DNA from 2 places in the Paenibacillus sp. FSL E2-0178 genome. Region 1 is predicted to be linked to the other one. Evidence: predicted binding sites of a transcription regulator. Region 1 holds the regulator's gene; the other holds the start of a gene.
The links. Region 1 encodes Rex, which represses fermentation and respiration genes when NADH is low (regulators of the CRP and FNR family bind a similar motif). Its sites were predicted from a motif close to TTGTGAAATATTTCACAA; they were not measured.

Region 1 (4,435 bases):
GACAAAAGATCGGTATGCGGCAGCAAATGCGGCTGATCAATATCAATCGCAATGAAGTCGGCCTTCATCCCTGCTGCAAGCCGGCCTACCTGGTTCAGAAAAATCGACTGTGCACCATATTCGGTCGCCATCAGCAGTGCCTCTGGAGCCGGTACTGCTGTAGGATCACCGCTTACGCCTTTGTGGATCAGCGCGGCCAGCCGCATCTCTTCGAACATATCCAGGTTGTTGTTGCTTGCCGCTCCGTCCGTACCCAGGGAGACCTTAACGCCTGCTCTGAGCAGCTCAGGAACACGGGCTACTCCGCTGGCCAGCTTCAGATTGCTGCCGGGATTGTGGGATACGCCGACATTGTGGCGGGCCAGAATCTCAATCTCTTCATCATTCAGATGAACACCGTGGGCGATCAGAGACGGCCGGGAAAACATTCCCAGCTTCTCCAGATGAGCGACCGGGCGCAGGCCGTAATCGGCCACATTCTGCTCCACCTCATGACGTGTTTCGGACATATGCGTGTGCATCGGCAGATCAAGATCATGAGCCGCCTGGACAAACTTCATGAAGAACTCCGGAGGACAGGTGTAAGGCGCATGCGGCGAGAGCATTGCAGTAATTCTGCCGTCAGCCTTGCCATGCCAGTTCCGGGCAAAAGCAATGGCTTCCGCCAGCTTATGATTCTGCACCTCTTCCGGACACAGGCCAATAACACCGCGCATAAGTACTGCACGGATGCCTGACTGCTCGGTAACCTCAGCAACCCGGTCCATATGATCATACATGTCGAGGAAGGTCGTAGTTCCGCCCTTCAGCATCTCAAGAACGGATAGCGAAGTGCCCCAGTACACATCCTCACCAGTGAATTTCTCTTCCATCGGCCACATTTTTTCCTGGAGCCAAGCCTGCAGTACCATATCATCACCGTACCCGCGCAGCAGGGACATTGCCGCATGGCCGTGGGTGTTGACGAGACCCGGCATGAACAGCAGCCGGCTGCCGTCAATAACCTCGGCATCCTCTTCAATTACAGGCTTCGCTTCACCTATGTAAGTAATCAGATCATTTTCGATGGTCATATAACCGCTCAGCACCGGCTTATCGCTGCCAGGCACCAGAAAACGTCCATCTTTAATAATGGTTTTATTGCTGCTCATCTTCAGCTTCGTCCTTTCCGTCATGCAAATAATAAGCCAGACTCTGCAAATCCGTAGTGAAATCGGCGGCATGAATCCGGATATTGGATGGAGTCTTAAGAATGACAGGGGCAAAATTCAGGATCGCCTCAATGCCGGAATCCACCAGAATGTCAGCAACGTTCTGTGCTTCACTGTCCGGAACGGTAATAATCCCGATGCGGATGCCCTGTGCACGAATGGTATCCCCCAGCTCACTCATCGGCTGAACAGTCAACGAGTTGATCTGCTGGCCTACCTTGGGCTCATAAGCATCAAATATAGCTGTAATCTTCATCGTATCCTTCAAGTAGGCATTGTAATTCGATAAGGCGTGGCCGAGATTACCTGCACCTACCAGAGCTACATTAATCTGCTGGTCCAGCTTGAGAATATGCCGGATCTTCTCAATCAGATAAGAGACATCATAACCAATGCCTTTTCTGCCGAAATCACCAAAATAAGCCAGGTCCTTACGGATCTGGGCGGGGTTGAGATCAAGCTTCTGTCCCAGCTCCTGAGAAGAAACTGTTGAGATTTCACGTTTTTGGAGATCGTTCAGGAAACGCAGGTACACTGGGAGTCTGCGAACGACGGCCTCCGATATTTTATCCGATTTCATGTTTTCTCCTCCTAAAAGTTTTGATAGCATATGCTGCTTGATTCAACTTCGCAAAACTCGCTTCGTAAGCATTCACTTAGGTTTGATAGCATATACTTCTTGATTCAACTTCGCAAAACTCGCTTCGTAAGCATTCACTTAGGTTTGATAGCATATGCTGCTTGATAAGCCGGTTATAGGAACCGTGCTCCGGGACTGCCCGTTTGGGCAGCACCCCTTGAGCGCGGGACTTCAGAACAATAATTACTTATACATAATATCAACCGGAGACGGATTATTAAACCCCGCCATCTTCAAGCCATTCTGCAATCCGCGGAACGATCTGATCCGTCAGCATATGCTCCATCTTGGGACCGGGCAGCGAATACAGGAAATACTTCCCATAATAAGATTCGATTACCCTGGTATCATATACAATAACGATTCCGCGGTCCTGCGCGGTGCGGACCAGCCGCCCGAAGCCTTGCTTGAAGCGGATTACGGCCTGCGGGACGGACAGCTTCATGAACGGATTCTTCTTCTGTGCCTGGAGCAGCTCCGACTTTGCCTCAGCCAGCGGATGATTGGGCGGCTGGAACGGCAGTCTGACAATGGCCAGACAGGTCAAAGCTTCGCCGGGAATGTCTACACCTTCCCAGAAGCTGCTCGTACCCAGCAAGACTGACGCCGAACTGTCCTGGAACCGCCGGATCAGCTTGCTCCGGCTGCCGCCTTCTACACCTTGTCCAAGCACCGCGATATCCTGCGAAGCCAGGGCCTCCTTCAGCGGATCATAGACCTGGCGCAGCATCTTGTAGGAGGTGAAGAGCACCAGCATCCGCCCGCGGGTAGCCACGGCAGTTTCTGCCAGTGAATGGACGAGTGTATCCACAAAGCGGGCATCCCCAATGCTTCCCTTGACACTCGGGAAGTCACGTGGAATGACAAGCAGTGCCTGCTCACGGTATTTGAACGGCGACGGAAGCAGGGCTGTCATCAGACGGCCCTGCTCTGCAGCCTCACCAAGACCGAGATTATCTATCATGAACTGGAATGACTTATCCACAGACAAGGTGGCCGAGGTCAGGATGATACTCTTCTTCTTGTCGAAGAACAGCTCTCTGAGTTGGGTGCTCACATCCACCGGAACGGCATACATCTGCAGCGATTTGCCGCGGTAATTGCCGCTCCCCTCCAGCCAGTACACGATATTCTCGTCATTCAGCCCCATAAAGAAACGGATCTGCTCCCGGATGGAGGCCAAGTCCTTGAACAACCCGCCGATATCCGTCACAAGACTGTCCGAAGAGGACTGGCTGTCCGTATCACGCATCTCACTAAGCATTTTATCACCCTTGCGGATGATATCGCTCAAGCTGAGGTTAAGTGTATTCTCCAGAGCGGCCAGCTCCTCCCACTCTTTGGGCTTCTTGCCCGGCTGCAGGCGTGCGACCAGCTGGCCGGCTTCACCGGCTCCGGCATCGCTGCGTTCAGGCAGCAGGCCGAAGAGCTTGTCGCTAAGTGTATCCCATGACTCCTTGACGGTAAGCAGATCCGGATAGATCCGGTCGATAACGCCGCTCCATTCCGAAGCCTGCTCACTGCCGGACGATTGCAGGGTCTGGCGCAGGGCAGGCAGCTGTCCGCTACGGCTGTCCTTGTACAGACGGGTGAGCGTATGCGCCACGGTGAAATATTTCATCTGCATTCCGAGATGTTTGCCGGCAATGTCCTCCAGATGATGCGCCTCATCAATGATGAGATGCTCGTAAGCCGGAAGCAGCTGATGCCCGGCCTTAACATCTGCGAATAACTTGGAGTGGTTAGTCACCACCACATCAGAAATCCCGGCTTCATGCTTGGCCCGGTGATAATAACATTTCCGGAACCACGGGCATGAGCGTCCCAGACAAGAGTCGGTATCACTGGCTACGGTCTCCCAGAAATCACCGCCGCGCCCGCTTAAGTTCAGCTCTTCATCATCGCCGGTCTCCGTCTGGGTCAGCCAGACCATCATCTGCGCAGCCGTAAGCGCTTCTTCCCTGGGACTTGTGAAGTCCCTTTTATTAATTCTATGTTCAAACTTGCGGAGACACAAATAGTGTCCTCTTCCCTTAAAGATCGCTGCCTTGAACGGAAAGGGCACAACACTCGTCAAAAGAGGGATGTCGCGCTCACGCAGCTGATCCTGGAGGTTGATCGTATGCGTGCTGACCATGACCTTCTGATTACTGCGGACACTGTGATAAATGGCCGGAAGCAGATAGCCCAGCGATTTGCCGGTGCCGGTTCCTGCTTCAATCAGCAGATGCTTATCCTGATCAAGCGCCGTCATGACCTCATGGATCATCAGCTCCTGGGCTTCACGGCTCTCATATTGCGGAAGGGTGTCCTTCAGACGTTTGGTTACCTCTTCCATATACTCCCCGAAGGTAATATTCTGCAGCGGGTTGTCAGATCCTTCCTCCCGAGGCGGAGCCAGCTCTGCCCAGTCGCCTACAGCAAGGGCCAGCTGACGGTAGAAGGTCAGGTCTCCTTCCGGCTGGAAGGTCTCCATTTCGCGCTCACGCTGCAGACCGTCGAAATACCAGGCGAGGTCACTGTCTTCATCGGCGAACAGCTCATTGAGCCGCTGGATGGTCAGGAGAGGCAGGCTGTCCAGCTC
Region 2 (4,435 bases), 310 kb from region 1:
TAGTATTATTACCCGTAGTCTTGTCTGTGATAACTGCGAACGATGTTACTTCGGAACCAGTACCGGAAGTTGTTGGAATCGCAACGAATTTAGCTTTGTTACCGAGCTTAGGGAATTTGTATACCCGTTTGCGGATATCCATGAACTTCTGTTTCAGACCGTTGAAGTCTGCATCCGGGTGTTCATAGAACAACCACATTCCTTTGGCAGCATCCATTGGGGAACCGCCGCCGAGTGCGATGATGCAGTCCGGCTGGAATCTGTTCATCATGGCTGTACCTTTTTCTACAGTAGTTGTCGATGGATCCGGTTCAACTTCCGAGAACACTTCAATCGCTACTGGAGTCTGGCGTTGACGCAGGTAATGCTCAACTCTCTCAACATATCCAAGCTTAACCATCATTGGGTCAGTGATAATTGCTACACGAGTGATGTCAGGCATTTTAGCCAGGTACTGAGTGGATCCCTTTTCGAAGTAAATCTTGTCAGGTACTTTAAACCATTGCATATTCACGGTACGACGGTTCACCCTTTTCACGTTGATCAGATTGATTGCAGTCACGTTTTGCGATACAGAGTTGCGTCCATAAGATCCGCAGCCCAGTGTCAGGGAAGGGATATTAGTATTGTAGAGATCACCGATTGCGCCGTGTGTAGATGGCGAGTTGACGAGAATACGTCCGGTTTGCAGACGGTTGGAGAACTTCATGATTACTTCTTCGTTGTTCGAGTGGATAGCCGAGCTGTGGCCCATGCCGCCAAATTCAACGATTTCAGCTGCGCGTTCGATACCCTGGTCTGCGTTCTTCACTTTGTAGCAAGCCAGAACCGGGCTCAGCTTCTCAGCGGACAACGGATATTTAGTACCTACGCCTTCAAGTTCAGCTACCAGGATCTTCGTGCCGGCAGGAACCTGAATTCCGCACATTTCAGCGATCTTCACAGCGGATTGGCCGACGATAGCCGGGTTAACCGCACATTTTTCTACATTCATTGCGCCGCTTGTCAGCTTGGCAGCTTCTTCTTTGTTTACAAAGTAGCAGCCGTTCGCAATCATCTTCTTCTTCACTTGGTCAAAAATAGCTTCTTCAATGATAACCGCTTGCTCGGAAGCACAGATCATACCATTATCAAATGTTTTGGAAAGGATAATGTCTGTCACTGCCTGATCAATGTCAGCACTCTTCTCAATGAAAGCAGGAACGTTACCAGGACCTACGCCGAGTGCCGGTTTGCCGCAGCTGTAAGCCGCTTTAACCATTGCCGATCCGCCGGTTGCCAGAATCAGTGCAACGTCAGGATTGTTCATCAGTGCGTTTGTTTTGTCCATGGTCGGAAGTTCGATCCATTGGATGAAGTTCTCAGGAGCGCCAGCCTTCACACCTGCATCATGTAGAATTTTGGCGGCTGCCGCACTACACTCTTGCGCTGAAGGGTGGAATCCGAATATAATAGGGTTACGTGTCTTAGCGGAAATCAAAGCTTTAAACATCGTGGTGGATGTTGGGTTGGTTACCGGTGTGATACCCATAATGATTCCGACAGGCTCAGCAATCTTCTGGAAGCTGTCATAAACGTTATCCTCAATAACGCCTACTGTCTTGTCGTACTTAATTCCGTGCCAGATATATTCAGTTGAGAAGATGTTCTTCGTAATTTTGTCTTCATAGACACCGCGTCCTGTTTCTTCAACGGCCAGCTTAGCCAGGTACATATGTTTGTCGAGTCCGGCCAACGCCATTGCATGAACGATTGTGTTAGTTTGCTCTTGATCCAGTCCCATGAACGCTTCATGAGCTTTCTTTGCTTTATCCACCAAAGTCTGAATATATTCTTCAGCGGTGGTTTGTTTCACTTGGGCGGCGACTTCGTTTTTAACTGCCATCTCCCTCGTCCTCCTGTCAATTTTTAGGTTGTTTTTCTCTACACATTTATCTTATCATATCCTTTTCACCTTGTATAGTGAAATCTTTCACAAAGTATAAAGTTTTTTTTGATTTGTTTTCAAAGCGCTTTCATTCGATCATATTCTAGATTATTTTCCATTTGTTGTGTGATAAATCATTTATATTTGTCCGATTTGCGAACGCCCGCCCTCTAGCCTCCCCTGCTTTTCTTGAATCCAGCTCTTCAGCCTTGTTTTTTCCCCAGAATAATGGTGCTATCTGATGTTCTTCCTATTCTTCGTCAACTCTACTCTCCTGCCGCATTCTCTTACATAGAAGTATAAATATAAATCAGAGCAAGCAAAAAGGCAGGAGACCAGGTCTCCTGCCTTAGCGTTATAATTCCTCTATCAAGCATCGTAACCACTCATTCAGCAAGTGACTATTCCACTTTGATAGTATCGAAGAATTTCTCTTGTACAGTTTTGGCTGCAGCGTCGAGCTGGGCCTTGGAATCTGTACCATCCTTGGAGAATAGCTCCTGGATTACATTGGACATGGTTGCGTAATAATCCTGAGTATTGTATTGTGCTTCAGGCTTACCATCCAGCAGCGCCATGATTTCAGGGCTGTATTGATAAACGATGTCGTACTTGTCATAGACAGCTTTGGTCTTCTTGCCGAAGTCGGAATCAGCAGCATAGTAATCAAGGAGCGGCGGGATGTAGTATTTGCCGTCCGTTTTGCGCTGGCTGATAATCGCGTCAAGAGCTTCAAGGCCTTTGTCAGAGAAGTAATCGAAAGTAATATAGCGGAAGGCCATTTCCTGCTCGTCTTTGCTGGCGTTCGGATTGATAACCAGATAGTCACCGCCGAGTACGCCGGTATGCTTGCCGCCTTTTTCAGCAGCTGGCATCGGGTAAGTAAGTACATCTTCAGGCTTGAGTCCGCCCTGGTTGAGCGCCTGCTCGATAACACCGTCAGATCCGGCCATTACCATAGCAGTACGTCCCTGCTGGAACGCGCCTACAGCATCGCCCCAGCCAAGCGCCCAATCCTGAGGAACAGCTTTGGCTTCCCATCTTAGCTTCTTATAGAAATCCAGCGCCTTCACACCGGCATCCGAATTGAATGTAGCCACAACCTTGCCGCCTTCGATCTTCTGGATTTCACCGCCTGCTTCGAACAGGAAGTTGGTCCAGTTCCAGCCTGCTTCGTTGCCTTTACCCATTGGAGCAATACCGGAGATCCCCTTCTTGGTATCCGCTACCCCTTTGGCGGTATTCAGCATATCATCCCAGGTCCAGTCCATTGGAGGAACGGCTACACCTTTTTCATCCAGCATCTTTTTATTAATCATCGTTGTAGTGACATAACCCTTTTGCGTTACGCCATACACTTTGCCGTCAATAATGAACTGGTTCTGCAGGACAGGGTTAATCTGATCCTTGAATTCATAGTTGTTCCACAGATCCGTAACATCAGCGACCCAGCCCTTCTCGACCAGGAATTTCGCTTCAGTTGCATAGGTGTTGAAGAAGGTAGGAGCTTCATTCGCCGCCATCTTCACACCGATTTCGCTTACATTGTACTGCCAGTCATCCTTGACAATCTCTACATTCGGATAGACCTCCTGGAACCGCTTGATCTTGTCATCCTCCTGTGCTCTTACCTCGGTAAGGTCAGGGGTAGGATAGTGAATTTTGATCGTTACTTTTCTCTGGGTGATATCATCTACCGGTGCCTCTGTCGGAGCAGCGGTCTCCTCTGCTGCATTAGTAGCTGCTGGTGCAGGTGTCGCCTCTCCTCCATTTGCCGCCGGTTTGTTCCCGTTATTATTGCCGCCGCAAGCGGACAATAACGATCCCGTCACCAGGAGACATGCTAATACGCTGGAAAATTTACGCATTGAAACTCCCCTTTTCAATTCATAATTATCTTACAAATTCATCATAAAAGAGAAACCGTTTACAAACGAGGTGTATTTATATTCCTTTCATGTGCAGGTTTACGATCCGTATCTCCCTGCAGCATAATTCTGATCACCCTTTGACAGCCGACAGGGAAACGCCACGCATAATGAACTTCTGGAAAACAAGGAAGACCAGAATAGGCGGCAAAGAAACAAGGAACAGAATGGCAAATTTGATGTTAGTGTTCAGTGCTTTTACATTAATAACGTATTTATAGATCGCTGTAGCGAGCGTGTACTTCTCCTCACTGTGCATGACAAGCGACGGCCAGAACCAGTCGTTCCAGGCTGTGGAGAAGATAAAGATCGCCAGTGTTGCAAAAATCGGAATGGACAGGGGAACCGCAATGGTGAAGAAGCTTCTCGGCTCAGAGGCCCCGTCAATCCGTGCGGCTTCAAGAATCTCCGGATGAATCCCGTCGAAGAAGTTCTTAAGCAGCAGGAAGAAGAAGGTATTCGCCCCAGCCGGCAGCCAGAAAGCCGCATACTGGTTCAGCAGCCCGAGTTCCTTCAGATTGACAAAGTTCGGGATCATATAGCTCGTGGCCGGAATAAACAGCGTCATCAGGAAGAAGAA

Region 2: the regulator Rex is predicted to act here: its motif matches at 1,961-1,978, upstream of adhE (bifunctional acetaldehyde-CoA/alcohol dehydrogenase).

What each region holds. Positions count from the first base shown of each region.
Region 1 covers NZ_CP151953.1:7,761,010-7,765,444, reverse strand. The annotation lists gene MHI42_RS33450 (amidohydrolase) at 1-1,151, opposite strand, end outside; gene MHI42_RS33445 (redox-sensing transcriptional repressor Rex) at 1,138-1,791, opposite strand; gene dinG (ATP-dependent DNA helicase DinG) at 2,069-4,435, opposite strand, start outside.
Region 2 covers NZ_CP151953.1:7,452,015-7,456,449, reverse strand. The annotation lists gene adhE (bifunctional acetaldehyde-CoA/alcohol dehydrogenase) at 1-1,885, opposite strand, end outside; gene MHI42_RS31945 (extracellular solute-binding protein) at 2,329-3,795, opposite strand; gene MHI42_RS31940 (carbohydrate ABC transporter permease) at 3,929-4,435, opposite strand, start outside.